Regions from separate parts of the Telluria sp. LT2P80 genome, predicted to be linked through region 1. Evidence: riboswitches for the same ligand, from Rfam matches in the RefSeq annotation. Region 1 holds a riboswitch; the other holds the start of a gene.
What was found. Region 1 has a riboswitch for thiamine pyrophosphate ahead of AC56LW_RS01305 (TonB-dependent siderophore receptor). Riboswitches for the same ligand answer to the same signal wherever they lie in the genome.
Positions count from the first base shown of each region.

Region 2: it holds a riboswitch for thiamine pyrophosphate, as region 1 does, so the genes downstream of both, thiC (phosphomethylpyrimidine synthase ThiC) here and AC56LW_RS01305 (TonB-dependent siderophore receptor) in region 1, are expected to answer to the same signal.

Region 1 is NZ_JCASIO010000001.1:294,310-301,439, forward strand. It holds gene AC56LW_RS01290 (glutathione S-transferase) at 1-15, opposite strand, end outside; gene AC56LW_RS01295 (hypothetical protein) at 110-418, opposite strand; gene AC56LW_RS01300 (DUF535 family protein) at 725-1,498, shown strand; TPP riboswitch at 1,554-1,651, shown strand; gene AC56LW_RS01305 (TonB-dependent siderophore receptor) at 1,734-3,863, shown strand; gene AC56LW_RS01310 (DUF6630 family protein) at 4,001-5,308, opposite strand; gene AC56LW_RS01315 (DUF6630 family protein) at 5,382-6,686, opposite strand.
Region 2 is NZ_JCASIO010000002.1:236-7,365, forward strand. It holds gene AC56LW_RS06350 (valine--tRNA ligase) at 32-2,830, opposite strand; TPP riboswitch at 2,917-3,023, shown strand; gene thiC (phosphomethylpyrimidine synthase ThiC) at 3,101-5,026, shown strand; gene thiS (sulfur carrier protein ThiS) at 5,027-5,230, shown strand; gene AC56LW_RS06365 (thiazole synthase) at 5,242-6,060, shown strand; gene AC56LW_RS06370 (bifunctional hydroxymethylpyrimidine kinase/phosphomethylpyrimidine kinase) at 6,057-6,800, shown strand; gene thiE (thiamine phosphate synthase) at 6,811-7,130, shown strand, end outside.

The DNA.
Region 1 (7,130 bases):
GTAGGGTTGCACCATGATTGCTTTTCCTGTTGATGGAGAAAAGTCATGGTAGACCGATCCGGAAGGCCGGGAAGCACGGTACGCCGGCCGTGCGCACCTTCCCTGTCTTTCAGGCGACGGCGCACCACCGTTTGGCGATCGTTGGCGGCAGGTTGAAATGCTTCGCCGTTTCTGCAATCGAGGCCTTGTTTTCTTTCTTCCACGCCGAAACCTGGCTGGCGTTCGGCCTTTGCGGAATGCCCGTGCTGTCCTTGTCCTTGCCCCTGGCCGTCTTGGCGGTCGCAGTGCGCGATGCCTGGCCGACGACGCGACTGGACGCCGTGCGGTGCATGCTGCGGGACTGCGTGTCATTCACAGATTCGTTCCCGGTCACAGGGCCCTGCGCGAGGGCGCCTTCCGGCGGCTGGTTGTGCGTCATGGATGTTCTTTCGTGCTGATAAATAAGTGCCGCCATTATGACCTGCTCCCGATAGCAAGCGGGCATTCGCGGCGGTCAACGTAACCCGACAGGCGTGGCGCGCCACAGACATGGACCGATTGTGGCTATTGAGCAACGCCCTTTCGGGCACTGAACCCCGTCAGCAGGGCCACTGCCCCGAATCGTGTTGGTTCCTGACGAATCATTACACTTTATCCAAGCACACGTTGGCAATCGGGAACATAATTGCACTGAGGAACTAGTTTAATAAAGTTCGCCCGTCACTTTCTGTCCAATGGAGCGCCCATGATCATCGCGCGATTGACCCAACGCTGGCACGCCCTGCGCCACTGGCGCGCGCACCAGTCCCTCGATTCCCACGGGCGCTTCGAGGAGACGACCTTCAACCGGACGTACCGGGATGCGGTACATGGCAGCGCCGGCCTGATCTTGTGGCAGCACGATAGCGAGCATGGGTGCTTTGCGCTGCAACTGCGCACGGCGCAGCGCGACGATTCGCAGAATGGGTTGACCTTGACGCTGCTCGCCAATGACGCGGTGCTGCATCGCCTGTCTTGGACCTGGACCGACGGCGCGCAACTCGCGCTTCCAGTGGCGAGCGTGCCGCTGGTGACCCACAACGCGGGCCTGTGGCGCAATGCCGGTCCGGCCTTCGATGCATTCGAGCGCGCCTTCCCGAATAACTCGCCCAGCTTCTTCGCGTTCGCCGCCCTGCAGGGCGCGGCGCAAGCGCTGGGCATCGACCGCGTGCTCGCGCTGCGCGCCACCGCGCACCCTGCGTACCGGGCAGACCAGCACGCGACCTTCGAGAGCGGCTACGATGGCTTCTGGCGGATTCTCGGCGGCGCCGAACACGATGCGCGCCACTATCAGATCACGCTGCCGTTCTACCTCAAGCCACTGGCCGACATGCCATCGAAGCACCGCAAGCGCGCCGCCCAGCGCCGCGAACAATGGCGCGCGATTGCCGAAGCCGCCCACAGCGCGCTGCTGCGCTGCATGGCGTCGGTCCCCACGACTGCCGCCGCGACCAGAGCGCCCACTACCGCACAAGCCTGAAGCTTCACGACGCTTGCCAGATTCACCACGGCCGTCAAGCGCCGTGCTACACTCGCGCCTTCGCTAGGGGTCCTGGAACGTTGTTCCGGGTGAGACATACCCTTCGTACCTGATCTGGATAATGCCAGCGAAGGAAAGCGCAAAGCAGCCCTCCCGTTCGTTTGCCCTTCCCCCACGTTGGCTCCGGCTTGAATTTAAGCGGCGCGCCCTCGTGGCGCGCAAACACGAGCACACCATGACCTTCACTCTGAAGCACCCTGTTCTTGCCTGCGCCATCGTGCAGGCCTTCGTTGTTACGCCTGCCGCAGTTGCGCAGGACGCCATTCCCTCGGTCGTCGTCACCAGCAGCAAATGGATCGCGCTCGACCGCGCCAGCGTCGGCGGTTTCGCCGAAACGCAGCTGCTCGACGCGCCGGCGTCGATTACCTCGATCGGCCAGGGCCAGATGCAGGATCTGTCGATCCGCAGCGTCAGCGATGCGAGCCGCTACGACGCGTCGATCGGCGACGCCTACAACGCCATCGGCTACGCCGAACAGTTTTCGGTGCGCGGCTTCACGCTCGACAACGCGACCAGCTATCGCAAGGACATGATCGCGATCTCGGGCGACACGCAGATCCCGCTCGAGAACAAGGAGCGCATCGAAGTCCTGCGCGGCCTGGCCGGCCTGCAGGCCGGCGTCGCGGCGCCCGGCGGCATGCTCAACTTCGTCACCAAGCGCCCGACCAATGCGCCGCTGCGCTCGGCCACCGTCGAAGTGCGCGAACGCGGCACCGTGTACGGCGCGGTCGACCTGGGCGGACGCTTCGCCGACCGCCGCTTTGGCTACCGCTTCAATGCGGCCGCCGAAGACCTGAAATCGTATGTGCGCGGCGCCGACGGCAAGCGCCAGTTCATTTCGGCCGCCTTCGACTGGCAGATGTCGCCGGATGCGCTGTTCCAGATCGATGTCGACCATCAGCACAAGGAGCAGGTCACCGCCCCCGGCTACCAACTGCTGCGCAACGAAGTCCTGCCCACCGGGATCTCGGCGAAAACGCTGCTCAACGACCAGCCATGGACACGCCCCGTCGACACCGACAGCAGCAACCTTGGATTGCGCTTCGAGTACCGCATCAGCGACACCTGGACCGCGACGGTCAACGCCAACAAGCACTGGTTCAAGCGCGACGACTTCACCGCCTTCCCGTACGGCTGCAGCAACGAGGGCAACGGCTACTATCCGGGCTACTGCTCGAACGGCGACTATGACGTGTATGACTTCCAGAGCACCGGCGAGCGCAAGACGCCATGGGGTGCGCAAGCGATGCTGCAGGGCCGCTTCGACACGGGCGCCGTACGCCACGCGCTGACGATCGGCAGCGCTTACGCCGAACGTCACGACAGCTTCGGCGAATACGTCTACGACTACGTCGGCTCGAGCAATATCTGGCAGAACCAGATCGTGCCGCCGGTGGACAGCAGCCGCGTCACCGGCCCGGTGATGGAACGCCGCGCGACCGAAGAACGTTCGCTGTTCGTGCAGGACATCCTGACCCTGTCACCGGCCTGGACGCTGCACGCCGGCGTGCGCTACGTCCAGCTCAAGCTCGACGCGCTGGAAGAAATCGACCAGGCGCGCGTGAAATCGAAAGACTCGTTCGCGCTGCCGAACGTGGCGCTCGTGTATGCACCGGCGCCGGACTGGCGCGTGTACGGCTCGATCAGCCACGGTCTGCAATACGGCGGCATCGCACCGATGGAGACAGTCAACCAGAACACGGTGCTCTCTCCAAGCCGCTCGAAGCAATTCGAATTTGGCGTCAAGCGCAATGTGAACGAGCAGCTGGCATTGTCGGGCGCCGTGTTTGAAATCACCCAGGGCCTCGAGTACACGAATGCCGCCAACGTCTTCGTGCGCGCGGGCGAGCAGACGCACCGCGGCGTCGAGCTGTCGGCCCAGGGCCGCGCCCTGCCCGGCCTGAACTACAACCTGTCGCTGATGGCGCTCGATACCGACCAGAAGGACACGGGCGACGCCAGCACCGAAGGCAAGCGCGTGACCAATGTACCGGAGCTGCGCACATCTGCGTGGATCGAGTACGAAGTGCCGCAGGTGGCGGGGCTCAAGCTGGACGCGCAGTGGCAGTATTCGGGCAACAAGGTGTTCGATCCGGCCAATCGCGTTAAGGTCCCTGGGTATCACGTGGCCGGGTTTGGCGCGTCGTACCTGCTGCGCGCGGGTGGTCTGAACACGATCATCCGGGCGCGGATGGACAATGCGTTCGACAAATTCTACTGGCGCGACGTGACGCAGTCGCTGGGTGGGTATTTGCTGCCAGGGGCGCCGAGGACGTTCAGGGTGTCGGCGCAGATTGATTTTTGATTTGAGCCGGTAGTGAACTACAGTTATTGGTGTGACTGTAGTTCCTACCAGTTGCCGACGGGTCTGCACTGTCGCACATCAGGATGCGGTCGCGACGTGGATTCTTGAACTATCCAACATGTACGTTCTTTTCGTGGTTAGTTGTTGTAGACGGCGTCAGGTTCACGCGCGCGTATTTTCAAGCTATTGCTCAGTTCAATGAATTCGGTGTGGTACTCGGCCTTGACCACGACGGCATGCCAGGCGTCATCGTCGTTGTCGAGATCGACCAGGCGGTAACCTCTCGGCTGCAGCCAATCTGCAAACGCCAGCAAGCCCGCCCTGCAACGAGCCGGGCCGAATGGTGGACCTGGCGGTCCGTCGAAATCACCCAGTGCGCGTTGCTCGGCAATTCGCCCTGCCTGGAGCAGCGTCGTGGCGTCATCCTTCACGTCAGACTGAATCGCCTGGCTCGATGCGGCCAATGCCGCCATCAATTCGTCGATATCCTCAACCTTGCGCGGTTTGCCGATCGTTTCCAGCACAGATTCAGTGGCATCCATATCGCCGTCGCAAACCAGTTCCACCCATCGTGCAAAGGTCTTGCGTTTCGACCTGGACAGGTCCGCCCTCTTCGGAAGGGGCGGCGTGACAATCGGCACGCCAGCGCCAGCCCCATGCGGGCGCCAGGCATCGCGGTTGTGGCGAATCTTCGTGCGGTAATGTTCGACCAAGTCGCGCGGATAATATGGATGATCGTTGAAGGCACTGTCGTCGATGTCGTAGGCACATACCGCCAAAGCGACTTCAAACGCAAAATCACAGAACAGATTGTCACCGCCGTACACCGGCTTGAGGTTGGGCTTCCATCCCCAAGGGCGCATAATCCGGCACCAGTTCTTCATGTGCGTGGCGAGTGCCTGGGCACGCTCACCGGCAGGCAATGCGAGCGAGCGCTGGATCGGGTCCATCCATACCGCAGAATATTTATCAATTCTGTATTTGCTGGCCAGCGAATAGTTCGGGATGAATGCTTTAAAAAGGATATCAGTCAGATAAGCACGTCGCTGCAAGTCGATGTCAATTATTTTATGCAATAGCTCAGGATATTCCGGCGCCTCTACAAGCAGCAATGCCAAACCAGCAAACGAGATGTTGCCCCGCCAGGTGCCATCAATGGGATACACCTGATTCATTCCTTCTTCCGCGTTCGTTCGCAAAAATTCTGCGTCGCCTATCAATAAACTCGTATGCGACCGGACTGTCGACTGAATCTCGTCAAGGCGATCACCTCTTCCATAGCGGTGTAACACCATCTTTTGGGACAAGCCCATCTGCTCGTAGCTATACCAGATCTGCCGCTCCAATGTGAGCGTGGCGAACTTTTCTTTGCGCCACCCCATATGGCGATCGTAATGTTCGAAAAATTCCGCGTAACTCGTCATATTACCTGTAGGATCACGCATTCAAGTTTCCTTTATATTCCCTGTTTGGGATCACAAGGATCCCCTGCCCCCTTAATTGGCCTTCTCCTTGTGGTCAGTCCTGGTAGACGGTTTCGGGCGCGCGCGTGCGTATGCCCAGGCTGTTGCTCAGCTCAATCAGTTCGGCGTGGTATTCGGTTTTGACGACAACGGCGTGCCAGGAATCGTCGTCGTTATCGAGGTCCACCAGGCAGTAGCCGCGCGGCTGTAGCCATTGTGCGAATGCCAACAGGCCGGCACTGCATCGGGCTGGACCGAACGGTGGGCCGGAGGGCCCGTCGAATTCACCGACATCACGCTGCTCGGCCAGCTCACCAGCCTGATGCAGCGCCGTTTCGTCGTCCTTGATATCCGCGTGGATAGCCTGAATCTCATCGCTGAGGGCCTCCAATAGTGCATCGATACGTTCCAGCTTGCGCGGTTTTCCAACTGCATCAAGAACAGACTCCGTGACGTCGATATTACCGTCGCAGACTAGCTCAATCCAACGCGCGATGCCCTTGCGCCTGGTCTTGGTAAGGTCGGCCTTCTTCGGTAGCGGCGGCGCAGTGACCGCGACACTGGCGCCAACACCTTCGGCACGCCATGCATCACGCGTGTGACGCAGATGAGCGCGATAATATTCCACAAGATCGCGTGGGTAATAAGGATGGTCGCTGAAAGTACGATCATCGATATCGTAGGCACACACGACCAGGGCCACTTCAAACGCAAAATCGCAGAAAATCCTGTCCTTGGCAGACCGGGACACCAGACCAGGTTTGCATCCCCACGGGCGCAGCATTCGGCACCAATTTCTCATATGGCGCTCCAGTCCTTCGGCGCGCTTTTCGGGTGCAGAAGCGACTATCCGCAATACCGGCTCCATCCATATGGCCGCATTTTTATCGGTCTTGTATGTCTGTTGAATAGCGTGATCGGGGACAAAGGCCTTGATCAGAACATCCATGAGGCAAGACTGCCGCCTCCCATCGGGAGCAAGAAGTTTTCGGAACAGATCGAGATGATCTGGCTCCGGCAGCAGTAACAGCGCCAGCGCAGTAAAAGCGGTATCGACACGCCTCTCGTCTTCAACTGCGTAGAAATTTCTATGATCATCTGCACCATTGAGACGGACGAACTCGCTGTTGGTTGCCATAACTGGGGCGCGAGCCACGATCTCTTGTTGGATCACCTGTATCGCATCACCGATTCCATATTGATGCAGAACGAGATCCCGGTACGTTCCTATCGTTTGCAGCTTAAACCACACCTCTTGCTTCAAAGACTCAGGTTTATACGTCGTAATTATTTTCTCTGTATGCAACGTTTCCATCAAAAATTGATTGTAGCGATCAAGATTCCCGACTGGATCACGCATGATTTTTTTCGTTCCTGAGGAGTCCATTTTCCCTTGACCTCTGCACCTCTTTGGCTATCCCGAATTATATTATGATAGATCGTCCCACGCTCTTCGGCGATTGCGTGGGCATACGGAATTTTAATTGGCCGTGATTTCCACAGTCGCGTAAAAATAATAGTGGCCCATCTCGCGAGCATTGCAGACCATCGGACGACTGACATTCCCTGCGTGAGCTATCGTGGAATATGCATCGCGAATAGAAACGGTGATGCCAAGTCTGTTGATAGACCAGTCATCATCGATTGATCGGGCTTTTTATATTCACAGTGAATAAAGTCGGTTCTGTCGAATTGGCAAACCCTGGCGAGACGGTCCGGTGAACTGCAGTGTCCAACCCAGGATCCCTTGACAGGCACAACTTCGATGGGACGCGCTTTCCGGTCGATATGATCCTGCTCCGCA
Region 2 (7,130 bases), on a different contig from region 1:
CGGGGCCGCGTTTTCTTTGGGGACTGGCTGCTTACGCTGCTGCCAGCTTTTCCAGCTGCTCCTGCATCTTGCTGAGCGTGGCCGAGAAGTTCGCCACGCGTTCCTGCTCCTGCGCCACGACGGCGGCCGGGGCGCGGGCGACGAAGCTCTCGTTCGACAGCTTGCCGTTCGCCTTGGCGATTTCACCGGCCACGCGCGCGATTTCTTTCGACAGGCGTTCGCGTTCGGCGGCGACGTCGATCTCGACCTTGAGCATCAGCTTGGTCGTGCCGACGATCGACACGGCCGCCGGCGATTCCGGCAGCGCATCGACGATCTGCACTTCGGCCAGCTTGCCCAGCAGCTGGATGTACGGTGCGAACACCGCCATGTCAGCGCGCCCGGCGTCGCTCGACGGTTCGACGATCAGCGGCACGCGCAGCGACGGCGCCAGCGACATCTCGCCGCGCAGGTTGCGGGTGGCGTCCACCAGCGCCTTCAACTGCTCCATCCAGGCTTCGGCGCCTTCGTCGATCTGCGTCGCATCGGCTTGCGGATACGGTTGCAGCATGATCGTCGGGCCGGTCTTGCCGGCCAGTGGTGCGATGCTCTGCCACAGTGCTTCGGTCACGAACGGGATGATCGGATGCGCCAGGCGCAGGATCACTTCCAGCACGCGCAGCAGCGTGTGGCGCGTCGCGCGTTGCTGCGCTTCGGTGCCTTGCTGGACCTGGACTTTCGACACTTCCAGGTACCAGTCGCAGTATTCATCCCAGACGAACTTGTAGATGCTGTTGGCGATATTGTCGAAGCGGTAGTCGGCAAAGCCCTTGGCGACATCCTGCTCGACTCGGTTCATCAGCGAGATGATCCAGCGATCGGCCTGAGATAAGTCTTCAGGCAATGGGGCGCCGCAATCCTTGCCTTCGGTGTTCATCATCACGAAGCGGGTCGCATTCCACAGCTTGTTGCAGAAGTTACGGTAGCCTTCGGCGCGGCCCAGGTCGAAGTTGATGTTACGGCCCAGCGACGCGTAGCTGGCCATCGTGAAGCGCACGGCGTCGGTGCCGAATGCCGGGATCCCGTCAGGGAATTCGCGGCGCGTGGCCTTGCCGATCTTTTCGGCGGCGCGCGGGTCCATCAGACCCGTGGTGCGCTTGGCCACCAGCGTCTCGACGTCGATGCCGTCGATCAGGTCGATCGGGTCGAGCGTGTTGCCCTTCGACTTCGACATCTTCTGGCCCTGCGAATCGCGTACCAGGCCGTGCACGTAGACGGTCTCGAACGGCACCTTGCCAGTGAAGTGCGCGGTCATCATGACCATGCGCGCGACCCAGAAGAAGATGATGTCGAAGCCCGTGACCAGCACCGACGACGGCAGGAACATCTTCATGTCGGGCGTTTCTTCGGGCCAGCCCATGGTCGAGAAGGGCACCAGCGCCGACGAGAACCACGTGTCGAGCACGTCGTCGTCGCGGCGCAGTGCGCCGGTGATGCCGGCAGCTGCGGCCTTGGCCTGCGCCTCGGCTTCATCGCGCGCGACGACGATCTGGCCGTCTTCGGCGAACCAGGCCGGAATGCGGTGGCCCCACCACAGCTGGCGTGAAATGCACCAGTCCTGGATGTTGCCCAGCCACTGGTTGTAGGTCGTGCTCCAGTTTTCGGGGACGAACTTGATCTCGCCACTGGCGACTTTTTCCAGCGCGACGTCGGTGATCGACTTGCCCGGATTGAACGTGCCTTCCGGCGCCGGCTTGGTCATCGCGACAAACCACTGGTCGGTGAGCATCGGCTCGATCACGACGTTGGTGCGATCGCCCCGCGGGACCATCAGCTTGTGCGGCTTGATCTGTTCCATCAGGCCCAATGCTTCGAGGTCGGCGACGATCTGCTTGCGCGCGGCGAAGCGGTCCAGCCCCTGGTACTGGGCCGGGCCGTTTTCGTTGATCTTGGCGTCGAGCGTGAAGATGCTGATCGGCGCGAGGCCGGCGCGCTGGCCGACCGCGTAATCGTTGAAGTCGTGGGCCGGCGTGATCTTCACGCAGCCGGTGCCGAATTCTTTATCGACGTAGCTGTCGGCGATGATCGGGATTTCACGACCGGTCAATGGCAGCGTGAGCGTCTTGCCGTGCAAATGCAGGTAGCGTTCATCGGTCGGGTCGACCGCGACGGCGACGTCGCCCAGCATCGTTTCAGGGCGCGTGGTGGCGACCGTCAGGTGGCCGCTGCCGTCGGTGAGCGGGTACTGGATGTACCACATGAAGCCGTCTTCTTCCTGCGAGTCGACTTCGAGGTCGGACACGGCCGTGCCCAGCACCGGGTCCCAGTTCACCAGGCGCTTGCCGCGGTAGATCAGGCCCTGCTCGTACAGGCGCACGAAGACTTCGACGACCGATTTCGAGCGCGGCTCGTCCATCGTGAAGTATTCGCGCTGCCAGTCTGGCGACGTGCCCAGGCGGCGCATCTGGCCGGTGATGGTGCTGCCCGATTTTTCTTTCCACTCCCAGACTTTTTCGAGGAATGCGTCGCGGCCCAGGTCATGGCGCGAAATCTTTTGCGCGTCCAGCTGGCGTTCGACGACGATCTGGGTGGCGATGCCGGCGTGGTCGGTGCCCGGGACCCATGCGGTGTTGTAGCCGCGCATGCGGTAGTAGCGCGTCAGGCCATCCATGATCGTCTGGTTGAACGCGTGGCCCATGTGCAGGGTACCGGTGACGTTCGGCGGCGGCAGCTGGGTGCTGAAGGAGGGCTTGCCCTCGTCCATGGTCGCGGCAAAGTAGCCGCGCTGTTCCCACTCTGCGCGCCAGAACTGTTCAATATCGGCTGGCTCGAAAGACTTGGCTAATTCCATGATGTGGTGGCGTGTGATGTGCGAAAAAGACCATTATAAATTACAAGCGCGTATAATTTACCGCGCTGGACGGGGATTGCTCGTCCGGCACACGCTAGGGGTCCTGCCTGTCGTTCCAACGACACGCGGGTGAGAAATACCCTCCGAACCTGATCTGGATAATGCCAGCGAAGGGAAGCAGCCGATTCGTGCGGCCGTGCGCAGTCTTGCGCCCGACCTTGTCGCACCCGGCAACTCCTTTGCTGGCTCTCACGCACGCAAGGGAGCCACATGAACGCACCGCCGAAGTCTTCACAACTGTTCGATGCCGCCACCGCCACGGTGGACCAGGCAGCCATCGCATCGCTACCCAATTCCCGCAAGGTCTACATCGAAGGCAGCCGGCCCGATATCCGCGTGCCGATGCGCGCGATCAGCCAGTCGGCCACGTCCGACAGCTTTGGCGGCGAACCCAATCCGCCGCTGTTCGTCTACGACACGTCCGGGCCGTACACCGAACCGGCCACCGCAATCGATATCCGCAGTGGCCTGGCGCCGATGCGCCAACCCTGGATCGACGGGCGCGGCGACACCGAGCAACTGGCCGGACCATCGTCGCAATTCGGCCAGCAGCGGCTGAACGATCCGGACTTGAGCGCGCTGCGCTTCAACCTGCAGCGCGCGCCCCGCCGCGCCAGGAGCGGCGCGAACGTCACGCAGATGCACTACGCGCGCCAGGGCATCATCACGCCCGAGATGGAATTCATCGCGCTGCGCGAAAACATGCAGCGCAAGGAATACATCGCGTCGCTGCATGCGTCCGGCCCGATGGGCAAGCGGGTTGCCGACCTGATGGGCCGCCAGCATCCGGGCCAGTCGTTCGGCGCCAGCATCCCCGCTGAAATCACGCCGGAATTCGTGCGCTCGGAAGTCGCACGCGGGCGCGCCGTCATTCCCCTCAATATCAACCACCCCGAAATCGAGCCGATGATCATCGGCCGCAACTTCCTGGTCAAGGTCAATGCCAATATCGGCAATTCGGCCGTGACCTCGTCGATCGGCGAAGAAGTCGAAAAGATGACCTGGGCGATCCGCTGGGGCGCCGACACGGTCATGGATCTGTCGACCGGCAAGCACATCCACGAAACGCGCGAATGGATCCTGCGTAACAGCCCGGTCCCGATCGGCACGGTGCCGATCTACCAGGCGCTGGAAAAGGTCAATGGCAAGGCCGAGGACCTGACCTGGGAGATTTTCCGCGACACGCTGATCGAGCAGGCCGAGCAGGGCGTCGACTACTTCACGATCCACGCCGGCGTGCTGCTGCGCTACGTGCCGATGACGGCGAACCGCCTGACGGGCATCGTCTCGCGCGGCGGCTCGATCATGGCCAAGTGGTGCCTGGCGCACCACCGCGAATCGTTCCTGTACACGCACTTCGAAGACATCTGCGCCATCATGAAGGCGTACGACGTGACCTTCAGCCTGGGCGACGGCCTGCGCCCCGGCTCGATCTACGACGCCAACGACGAGGCGCAACTGGCCGAACTGAAAACGCTGGGTGAACTCACGCAGATCGCGTGGAAGCACGATGTGCAGACGATCATCGAAGGCCCCGGCCACGTGCCGCTGCACCTGATCAAGGAGAACATGGACCTGCAGCTCGAGCAGTGCCATGAAGCGCCGTTCTACACGCTCGGGCCGCTCACGACCGATATCGCGCCCGGGTACGATCACATCACGTCCGGCATCGGCGCGGCCACGATTGGCTGGTACGGCACGGCGATGCTGTGCTACGTGACGCCCAAGGAGCACCTGGGCCTGCCCGACAAGCAGGACGTCAAGGACGGCATCATCACGTACAAGATCGCCGCCCACGCGGCCGACCTGGCCAAGGGCCATCCGGGCGCGCAGCTGCGCGACAACGCGCTCTCAAAAGCACGCTTCGAATTCCGCTGGGACGACCAGTTCAACCTGGGCCTGGATCCCGACAAGGCACGCGAATTCCACGACGAGACCCTGCCCAAGGATTCGGCCAAGGTGGCCCATTTCTGCTCGATGTGCGGCCCGCATTTCTGCTCGATGAAGATCACGCAGGAAGTGCGCGCCTACGCCGCCGCCAATGGCGTGCAGGGCGAGAAGGCCCTGCAGCAGGGGATGCAGGAAAAAGCGATCGAGTTCGTGCGCGACGGCGCCCGGCTGTACCGGGAGGTCTGAATGACGTCCATCGAAGTCAATGGCGCGCCGTGCGGCGTGCCCCCGGGCCAGACGCTCGCCGGGCTGCTCGAGCAGCTGGACCTGAGCGGGCAGGGGATGGCGCTGGCCGTGAACCGCGAGGTGGTGCCACGCCAGCAGTGGCCCACGCGCCGCCTGCAGGCGCAGGACCGGGTCGATATCGTGCGCGCCATCGGTGGCGGCTAAAGGAGAGCAGGATGAATATCATGAACGAAAACATGAAACGAGACGGGCAACCGGATGTACTCACCATCGCCGGGCGCGCCTACCACTCGCGCCTGCTGGTCGGCAGCGGCAAATACCGCGACCTGGCGCAAACGCGCGAGGCCACGCTGGCAGCCGGCGCCGAGATCGTCACCGTGGCGATTCGCCGCGTGAACATCGGCCAGGATCCGAACGCGCCCAGCCTGCTCGACGTGCTGCCGCCGTCCGACTTCACCATCCTGCCCAACACGGCCGGCTGCTTCAATGCGAAGGACGCGGTCTACACGTTGCAGATGGCGCGCGAGCTGCTGGGCGGGCGCAACCTCGTCAAGCTCGAGGTGCTGGGCGACACCACCACGCTGTTCCCGCACATGCCCGAAACACTCAAGGCCGCCGAAACGCTGGTGCGTGACGGTTTCGACGTGATGGTCTACTGCAGCGACGATCCGATCCAGGCCCGCATCCTGCAGGAGATCGGCTGCGTGGCCGTGATGCCGCTGGCGTCGCTGATCGGCTCGGGGATGGGCATTCTCAATCCGTGGAACCTGTCGCTGATCATCGAGCAGGCCACGGTACCGGTGCTGGTCGACGCCGGTGTGGGCACGGCGTCGGATGCGGCGATCGCCATGGAACTCGGCTGCGACGGCGTGCTGATGAACACCGCGATTGCCGGCGCGCGCGACCCGGTGCGCATGGCGCGCGCGATGAAGCATGCGGTGCTGGCCGGGCGCGATGCGTATCTGGCGGGGCGCATGCCGAAGCGCTTCGCGGCCTCGCCATCGTCGCCGGTCGAGGGCAAAGTCACCCCATGACACCGTGCGTGCTGGTCTTCGCCGGGCTCGATCCCGGCGGCGGCGCGGGCCTGGCGGCCGACATCCTGGCCATTGCCGCGCAGGGCGCCCACGCGCTGCCGGTGGCCACGGCGCTGACCTGCCAGGACAACAACCGCGTGTTCGAGGCGCACCCGGTCGACGCCGGCCTGGTCGCGTGCCAGGCCGCGCCGCTGGTTGCTGCCTTCGACATCCGCGCCGTCAAGCTGGGCATCCCCGGCAACGCGGCCAATGCAGCGGCAATCGCGGACGTCATCCGCAGTCTGCGCACGCGGCAGCCGGCGCTGCCGGTAGTGCTGGATCCGGTGCTGGCCAGCGGCCATGGCGATGCGCTGGGGCAGGGCAGCGCCAGCGCCGCCTTGTCCGATTTGCTGACGCTGGCGACGATCGTGCTGCCCAATCTGCCCGAACGCGATGCGCTGGACATGCCAGGCACCATGCAGATGCTCGTCACGGGTGGCCACGCGCCTGGCGACACGGTGATCAACCGCTGGCTGCAGGACGGTCAAGTGTTGGGCGAGTGGCGTTGGCCGCGCCTGCCCGATACCTACCATGGCAGCGGCTGCACGCTGGCTGCCGCACTGGCGGCGCGCCTGGCGCTGGGCGAGTCGATGGCCATCGCCCTCGAGTACGCCCAGGCCTATACACACGCGACGCTGGCGCAATCGTTTGCGATCGCACCGGGCCAGCGCATCCCGCGCCGCCTGTGCCAACCACATTGAAGGAGCCACTATGAAGGGCTTGTATCTCGTCACACCGAACTGGAACGACACCGACCGGCTGCTGGCCGCCACCGACGCTGCGCTGAGCGCCGGCGCAGCGCTCGTGCAATACCGGCACAAGGAGGCCGACGCGCGCCTGCGGCTCGAGCAGGCCACGGCGCTGCTGGCGTTGTGCCGCCGCCACGGCTGCCCGTTCGTCATCAACGACCATCTCGACCTGTGCCAGGCGCTCGACGCCGATGGCGTGCACCTGGGCCACACGGATGGGGGGATCGCGGATGCCCGCGCGCTGCTGGGCCCGGCCAAGATCGTCGGTGCCTCGTGCTACGG